2 regions of the Pseudomonas fjordensis genome follow, and region 2 is predicted to be linked to the other one. Evidence: riboswitches for the same ligand, from Rfam matches in the RefSeq annotation. Region 2 holds a riboswitch; the other holds the start of a gene.
The links. Region 2 has a riboswitch for fluoride ahead of ACWHXD_RS24375 (voltage-gated chloride channel family protein). Riboswitches for the same ligand answer to the same signal wherever they lie in the genome.
Positions count from the first base shown of each region.

Region 1: linked by a shared signal. The riboswitch ahead of ACWHXD_RS17130 (voltage-gated chloride channel family protein) and the one ahead of ACWHXD_RS24375 (voltage-gated chloride channel family protein) in region 2 are both predicted to bind fluoride.

Region 1 covers NZ_OZ336860.1:3,847,260-3,851,473, reverse strand. The annotation lists gene ACWHXD_RS17140 (DUF190 domain-containing protein) at 1-25, opposite strand, end outside; gene ACWHXD_RS17135 (hypothetical protein) at 106-471, opposite strand; gene ACWHXD_RS17130 (voltage-gated chloride channel family protein) at 468-1,814, opposite strand; fluoride riboswitch at 1,894-1,966, opposite strand; gene ACWHXD_RS17125 (DUF190 domain-containing protein) at 2,063-2,386, opposite strand; gene crcB (fluoride efflux transporter CrcB) at 2,397-2,780, opposite strand; fluoride riboswitch at 2,919-2,979, opposite strand; partial or broken gene ACWHXD_RS17115 (sodium-independent anion transporter) at 3,043-3,212, shown strand; partial or broken gene ACWHXD_RS17110 (Y-family DNA polymerase) at 3,410-4,214, shown strand, end outside.
Region 2 covers NZ_OZ336860.1:5,341,200-5,345,413, forward strand. The annotation lists partial or broken gene tnpC (IS66 family transposase) at 1-764, opposite strand, end outside; gene tnpB (IS66 family insertion sequence element accessory protein TnpB) at 826-1,161, opposite strand; gene tnpA (IS66-like element accessory protein TnpA) at 1,158-1,490, opposite strand; gene ACWHXD_RS24370 (DUF190 domain-containing protein) at 1,684-2,007, shown strand; fluoride riboswitch at 2,103-2,175, shown strand; gene ACWHXD_RS24375 (voltage-gated chloride channel family protein) at 2,256-3,602, shown strand; gene ACWHXD_RS24380 (hypothetical protein) at 3,599-3,964, shown strand; gene ACWHXD_RS24385 (DUF190 domain-containing protein) at 4,048-4,214, shown strand, end outside.

The DNA.
Region 1 (4,214 bases), 1.5 Mb from region 2:
AAAACGTCAGCTGAAAGCCGTTCATAGCTACATCCTCTAATGTGGCGAGTGACCGACGCTTCGGTCGGCCTTACTTCTTCATTTCCGAGCTGTTTTCAAACTGAATTACGACGCGTTAGTGAGCGGTAACTCACATAAGAGAAGAACTGCTCGCACCTTGCGTAACTCGTCAGCGTGGTCGCGCAGGAATGCGCGCAGCTTGTCCTCTGTATCTAGCAATTCCAGACACTGGGGATGACGCATATCGCCAAGCTCCGGGTGATGATGGGAGATGCGATGGCCTGGCAAATAACCTGCAGAAATCGTCTTGAGCATGACCTGCTCAATTTTTGCTTTTTGAGCAACTTTAAGGAGGTGCTGGGCTAGTGCAGGTGCGCTTAGGTGGTGCCAGAAGCTGGTCACGCGAGCCCGGCTAGCGCCAGGAAAATAGAGTTGCAAAGCTGTCAGGCGATCTTGGTGATGTTCAATCATTTCTCTTCCCCCACAAGAGTCACTTTCCGCTCGCTGGCGGATTCACTTTGAGCATGAAATTGCTTGAAATCAGAGAGCCGGATTTCCTCCGGAAGAGGACGGTGATGCTTGCTGTGGCCGACGCGCTGGGCGTGATAGATCCCGGTGTGTCCGGATACGAGGTAACTTGCGATACAGGCAATGGCTGCAAGCGGAGCAATTTCGGGCCCGAAGAGCTCCATGGCCATAACGATGGTTGCCAGTGGCGTATTAGCTGCACCGGCAAAGACGGCGACAAAGCCGATACCAGCCAGCATGCCGAAGGGAAGGTGCAAGAGGGGAGCCAGCGCATTCCCCAAGGTGGCACCGATGTAAAACAGCGGTGTCACTTCACCGCCTTTGAATCCAGTGCCCAAGGAGACAACGGTGAACACCATCTTTCCAAGCCAATCCCAAGGGGCCATTGGCATTTGAAAGGATTGGACGATGCTCGGAATGCCTAGCCCGATGTACTTATCAACGTCGATGTAATGGTTACTACCGAGCGCCCACACTGCGACTGCGATCAGCAGGCCGCCGGCAAAGGGTCTTAATGGTGAATAGGTGATAAGCCGCTTAACGAAGGCTCCGAGCTTGTGGGTCGCTGTCGCGAATAGCAGGCCGGTAAGGCCAAAGACAATCCCAGCTACCACCACAGCCATGACACTCCACAGCTGCACCGGAACCACTTCGCCAATGACGTAATGCGTGTGAACCACGCCCCAGGCTTGCCCCACCTGGTCAGCAACGATTGCCGCAACCACGCAAGGGAAAAGCGCGTCGTAACGCATACGTCCAATGGCCAATACTTCAAGTCCGAATAAAGCCCCGGCAAGAGGGGTGCCGAAGACGGACGCAAAGCCAGCACTAATACCGGCCATGAGAATCACCCGACGGTCTTCGCGGCGCAGACGGAAGACATGCGTCAGTTGATCGGCAAGGGCACCGCCCATTTGCACCGCCGTCCCCTCACGTCCCACAGATGCACCAAAAAGGTGGGAAACCACGGTTCCGATCAGCACCATCGGTACCATGCGCAAAGGCACGATCTTCTTAGGATCATGGATCTCATCGATGATCAGGTTGTTTCCGGCATCAACGGGTTTGCCTATCAAGTGATATGCAAGTCCCACAGCAAAGCCGGCCACTGGCAGGAGCCAGATCACCCAGGGATGGGTTTCTCGCCACTGGGTGGCATGATCCAAAGAAAGGAGGAATAACGCAGAAGCAGAGCCTGCCAAAAGAGCTACAAGACCAGCAAGCGCAAGCCATTTCGCTATATAGGGCAGTAAGTCGAGTTGTTCAGGTCGTCGAAATTTAGACATTTGGCCAGCCACAAAAAAGTAAGTGGGCCTGACCAAAAAGGGAATCTGAGCGCGAACGCCTACAGACCTGATTGATCAGGTTTCTGTAGGCATCATCAGCTGCTACGGGCGCAGCGGTTGGTTAATGGAGGAATGCCATCTCCAATCCGTCGATCTTAGCTAGCTCCGCTCAAAATGTAAAATCATGTTACGGAAACAACAAGCACAGGAAGATCTCTTGAAGCCTAGCTTGGTAAAAGGATGCCGGACTAGGTGGTTTTTTTGCCGACGAAGCCCATTTCAATTGGAGTCTTTATGTAAAACACCGAGATTTCCTCAAGCTCCAATCGTACGAACAACCGTTCAGATTCGTCCTCGGTGATAGCCATGCGAATCTCGGTAGGCTGATCCGCCAGTTCAAAAAAATGGGAGGAGTGCAGCCGACCGGTATGCCCAAAACCCTCGATACCCGTAGATAGGGTCGCACCACGTAGTCCCATTTCTTTCGCCAAATCAACGATCCAGTCGCCGAGCATCTTGCCCTGATAACGACGGTTCTGTTGGGTAAAGAAAATCACCAGGAAACCTTTCATTTTCATCTCCTCAGCGCGTACCGATAATTTGATAGGACAGAAGCCCGGCAGCCGTCATCGTCAGCGAGCCCACGACGTGTAATGAAATTGAGCCGAACGCCCAGAGCAATCTGCCTTCCTGGATCAGGGCAACTGTTTCTGCCGAAAACGTAGAAAAGGTGGTGAGCCCTCCACAGAAACCCGTGATGATCAGCAGGCGCCACTCAGGGCTCAGAGTCGGGGATGCGGCCAAAAACGCGATTGCTAAGCCGATGATGTAGCCCCCGATCATGTTTGCAATCACAGTGCCTGGGGGAATCGTGGGGAACAATGCGTTTAGCTTCATACCCAATAGCCAGCGCAACCAGGCACCGAGTGACGCGCCAACGGCGATAACCAAAAGTGATTTCAGCATGGTGGGCTCACCTCGTCAGACCTAGGCCAAATAGGTAACAGGTAAGCACAAAAAAAGAGAGGCGACTGGGGTCGTAGGATCATAATCCTGTCCTAGCTCAGGGACAGGGAGCGGATACACCTACGCACCCTGTCCAGGGTTCACGTAGGCATCATCAGCACTAGGCGGTTAAAGGAGGAATGCCATCTCCTGAAATCATCGTATATCAGCCCCCTCAGAAGTATCAAGGCATACCAAACTTGAATTCAAGGAATACATCGGGGATATCGCGGCGGTGGCGGCTCTCGACAAGGTGGTGCTCAGACTCCGTCGTGTATGTGCGCGGTCGACATCATTGGCATGAACCAAGCGACCTCCATGCTGGTGGATCGGTTCGGCGTCCATGACAAACCTGACGTCATCGATACTCTGATGCGTGATATCGAGGCCTGACTTCGACGAATAACTCTCGATGTGCGCCTCCAGGACGGACGCCACGAGCGTCAAACTATCTATGCCGAATTGCCTTCGTCTGTGTGAATCAAAAGGCTTATTTGATCCCGCTGAATCGCCAAAACCATAAAAAATGTTAGTGGTGTATTTTCAATATAAATCAATATGTTATCTTCCGCTAACTGTTAGTGTCATTCAGATCAAACGATGGCTGCGTCATTGCCCGCAGCTACGACGCCAAGCCGTTTATCAAGATGGGCGAGCCGTATTTTCTAATCAAACACAAGCTGAAGCAACACGGCATCATTCCCTTCTCGTCTAACTACGCGCTCTATGGCGACATGAGCGAGCGAGTGATGACTCTGATCGAATCGATGGTTCCTGCCGTTGAAATTTACAGTATCGATGAGGCATTTGCTGACCTATCGGGTATTCCCGGGCTGGATGCTTTGGGTCGTCAAATCAGGGAGCGGGTGCTGCGCTGCACTGGCATTCCAGTGGGAGTTGGAATAGCGAGCACCAAGACCTTGGCCAAGCTGGCCAACCACACGGCAAAGCGATTGCAAGCTCAAACCGGTGGTGTAGTGAACATCACCGATCCGGTCAAGCGCGATTGGGTCCTGCGTAATACTGACGTCTGCGAAGTGTGGGGCGTAGGCCGCAAAATGAAGCTCCACCTCGACGCCATGGGCATAAAGTCAGCGATGGACCTGGCCAGGGCAGATCCTCGGACGCTCCGTAAGAAATTCAGCGTGGTGATCGAAAAGACGGCGCGGGAGCTGGCCGGCACATCGTGTCTGGAACTTGACGAGCCCGACCCGCCCAAGCAAGAAATATGCTGCAGCCGGATGTTCGGCAAACGGCTGACCGATCTGCCGCCGATCAAGGAGGCGGTGGCCACCTACATGATGCGCGCCTCAGAAAAGCTTCGCGCCCAAAACTCACTTTGTAAAAAGGTCCGCGTCTGCATCCGCACAGGCATGTTCAACCCCGAGGAGGCGA
Region 2 (4,214 bases):
TGCACCGGTGTTTCATCTGCGTGGATGATTTGTTGCCCAAGCACTACTTCGCGCAGCGCATCGACCAGCGGCTGCAACTGAACTCCGGTCACGCCAACCCATTGAGCCAAGGTTGAACGTGGAATCGCCAAGCCCGCTCGACCTAAGATCGATTCCTGACGGTAAAGCGGCAGATGGTCAGCAAACTTGGCGATCATGACGTGTGCGAGCAGGCCCGAAGTCGGGATGCCCTTATCAATGACCTGCGGCGGAACCGGTGCCTGGATCAGCGTTTCGCAGTTATCGCAGACCCACTTGCCACGGACATGGCGTTCGACGGTGAACACGCCGGGCGTGTAGTCCAGCTTCTCGCTAACGTCCTCACCGATGCGCTTCAGGGCGCAGCCGCATGGGCGGTGAGTGTTGTCCGGTTCGTGATGGATCAACGTTCGCGGAAATTCTGCCGGCAATGCCGTGCGCTTGGGCCTTAGCTTTTCCTCGGTCGCCTCTGGTGCTATTTGCAACGCCTGAAGCTCGGCCTCAATCGCCGCGATATCAGTATCGATCAGGTCATCTAGCAGGCTGGCCTGTTCAGGATTCATCTGCTCGCTGCGCTTGGCAAACTTCAAACGCTTGAGCTGGGCGATCTCGTGGGTCTGTTTCTCAATGACTGTTTGATCACGGTTGATTTTCTTGCCCATAGTGTCGACTTGCGAGAGCAACTGCGCTGCGAGGACGCGCAGTTGATTGGGAGACAGTTGGTCGAGATTGGGCGAAGAAGTCATACGCCGGACTTTGCCAGAGCGGGCGTTTCGCGACGATAGACCGATAGGCTAATGGCTGCCGTTAAAGCAGTGTGATCGAGCCTCCAGAACCTGCGCGTTGCCATGGCAGCCCCAGCAACAACGTTTGAAGTTGCTCGGCATCCAGTTCCATCTCAGGACCATGGCGGATGCCAGGCCAGTGGAACTTGCCTTGGTTTAACCGGCGCGCCGCCAGCCATATTCCGAAGCCGTCATGCACCAGCACTTTCATGCGATTGGCGCGGCGGTTGGCGAACAGATAAGCGCAGTGCGGCTGCGCCGCACCGAACACCGCGATCACCTTGGCTAGCGCCGTTTCGGTGCCTGCGCGCATGGCCATCGGTTCGGTGGCGAGCCAGATGGAGTCGATGTGAATCATCGCAGAATATCTCGAAGAAAAGTCGCGCAGGCGGCAGCACTTTCAGTGGGCCAGTCCACTTTGATGATGGCGCGCGGGTGCTGTATTTCAACGCAGATATTCGATGATGCTGGATGGGAGTTCGCCCCCGCCAGCGGCATGGCTAACGGAATAAATGCAGGTGGGTGTGCCGGAATTTTCTGCGTTTGCAGCCGAATCCATTTGTGGACGAGGTTTGCGTTGAGGCTATGGCCGAGCGCGACGCTGGCAATCGAAGCGCCTGGTTGGGCGCACTCTTGAATGATCTGGGCTTTGAAGGATTTGGAATAGGAACGGCGTGTTGGCTGCATGAAATACCCGCTTGAAAGGCTAGAATTTGGGCAATTGCATGAACTTGACCAGCCATTTGCATTCGACTTGACCAGTCGTTTGCATCCGACTTGACCAGTGCGCATGATGCCAGTGTGAATCCTGCCCGGGTGGCAATGACGGCTGCCGGGCTTCTGTCCTATCAAATAATCAGCACGCGCTTAGGAGAGGAACATGAAAGGTTTTCTGGTCACTTTCTTTACTCAACAGAATCGTCGCTATCAGGGAAAGATGCTCGGCGACTGGATCGTTGATTTGGCGAAAGAAATGGGACTGCGGGGTGCGACTCTGTCCACAGGTATCGAAGGCTTTGGGCATACCGGCCGGCTGCATTCCTCGCATTTTTTTGAACTAGCGGATCAGCCTACCGAAATTCGTATGGCCATTACCGAGGACGAATCTGTGCAGTTATTCAAGCGATTGGAGCTTGAAGATATCTCGTTATTTTACATAAAAACCCCAGTTGAGATGGGCTTCGCCGGAACAGAAGTCACCTAGTCTGGCCTGCTTTCATAAGCGGTGACTCGAAGACGCCTACGCTTGCCTCGTGCTCCGAAACACGATTTTACATTTTGGACAGAGCTCGCTAAGATCGGCTCATTGGAGATGGCATTCCTCCATTAACCAACCGCTGTGCCCGTAGCAGCTGATGATGCCTACAGAAACCTGATCAACCAGGTCTGTAGGCGTTCGCGCCCAGAATCCCCTTTTTGGTCAGGCCCACTTACATTTTTGTGGCTGGCCAAATGTCTAAATTTCGACGACCTGAACAACTCGACTTACTGCCCTATATTGCGAAATGGCTTGCGCTTGCTGGTCTTGTAGCTCTTTTGGCAGGCTCTGCCTCTGCGTTATTCCTCCTTTCTTTGGATCATGCCACCCAGTGGCGAGAAGCCCATCCCTGGGTGCTCTGGCTCCTGCCAGTTGCTGGCTTTGCCGTGGGACTTGCGTATCACCTGATAGGCAAACCAGTTGATGCCGGAAACAACCTGATCATCGATGAGATCCACGATCCTAAAAAGACTATTCCCTTGCGCATGGTGCCGATGGTGCTAATCGGAACCGTGGTTTCCCACCTCTTCGGTGCATCTGTGGGACGTGAGGGAACGGCGGTGCAGATGGGCGGCGCTCTTGCGGATCAATTGACGCATGTCTTTCGGCTACGCCGCGAAGATCGCCGGGTGATTCTCATGGCCGGTATCAGTGCTGGCTTTGCGTCCGTCTTCGGCACCCCTCTTGCCGGGGCTTTGTTCGGACTTGAAGTGTTGGCCATCGGACGCATGCGTTACGACGCGCTTTTCCCTTGCGTGGTTGCGGCAATCGTTGCTGACCAGGTGGGGAAAGCCTGGGGAGTGGTTCATACGCATTACGTCATTGGCGAAGTGGTTCCCGTGCAGCTCTGGAGCGTCATGGCTGTGGTCGCCGCTGGGATTATCTTCGGCCTCACTGGCCTGCTATTCGCGACGACCACCCATAAGCTAGGGGCTTTCGTTAAACGACTTATCTCCTATTCGCCATTACGACCATTCGCCGGCGGCCTTCTGATCGCAGTGGCAGTGTGGGCGCTTGGTAGCAACCATTACACCGATGTCGATAAGTACATCGGACTGGGGATTCCGAGCATCGTCCAATCCTTTCAAATGCCAATGGCTCCTTGGGACTGGCTTGGAAAGATGTTGTTCACCGTTGTCTCCCTGGGGACTGGATTCAAGGGCGGCGAAGTCACTCCGCTGTTTTACATTGGAGCCACCTTGGGGAACGCGCTAGCGCCCCTCTTACATCTTCCCTTCGGCATGCTGGCTGGTATCGGTTTTGTCGCTGTCTTCGCTGGTGCAGCTAATACGCCACTGGCAACCATTGTCATGGCCATGGAGCTCTTCGGGCCTGAAATTGCTCCGCTTGCAGCCATTGCCTGTATCGCAAGTTACCTCGTATCCGGGCATACCGGGATCTATCACGCCCAGCGCGTCGGTCACAGCAAGCATCACCGTCCTCTGCCGAAGGAAATCCGGCTCTCCGATATCAAGCAATTTCATGCTCAAAGTGAATCCGCCAGCGAGCGCAAAGTGACTTTTATTGGGGAAGAGAAATGACCGAACATCGCCAAGATCGCCTGACAGCTTTGCAGCTCTATTTCCCTGGCGCTAGTCGGGCTCGAGTTACAAATTTCTGGCATCACCTGAGTGCGCCCGCACTTGCCCAACACCTTCTTAAAGTCGCGCAGAAAGCCAAGATTGATCAGGTCATGCTCAAACCGATTTCTGCGGGCTATTTGACGGGCCATCGCATTTCCCATCATCACCCGGAGCTTGGTGATATGCGTCATCCGCAGTGTCTGGAATTGCTGGATACAGAGGTCAAGCTGCGCACCTTCCTGCGCGACCACGCTGACGAGTTGCGCAAGGTGCGAGCAGTTCTTCTCTTATGCGAGTTACCGCTCAGTGAAGCCTTGTAATTCAGTTCGAAGAAACAGTTCGCAAATGAAGAGGCATAGCCGACTAACCGTTGGTCGCTCTCGCCACATTAGAGGATGTTGCCATGAATGGCTTTCAACTGACGTTTTTCACTGAACAGAGTACCAACTACCAGCATCTTCCACTCGGGGAGTGGCTGGTTGAGTTCGCCAAACGAGAGGGCATGTTGGGAGCGACGCTGGTGAGCGGTACGGAAGGCCTGGATCATTTAGGACATTTGCATACCGCGCA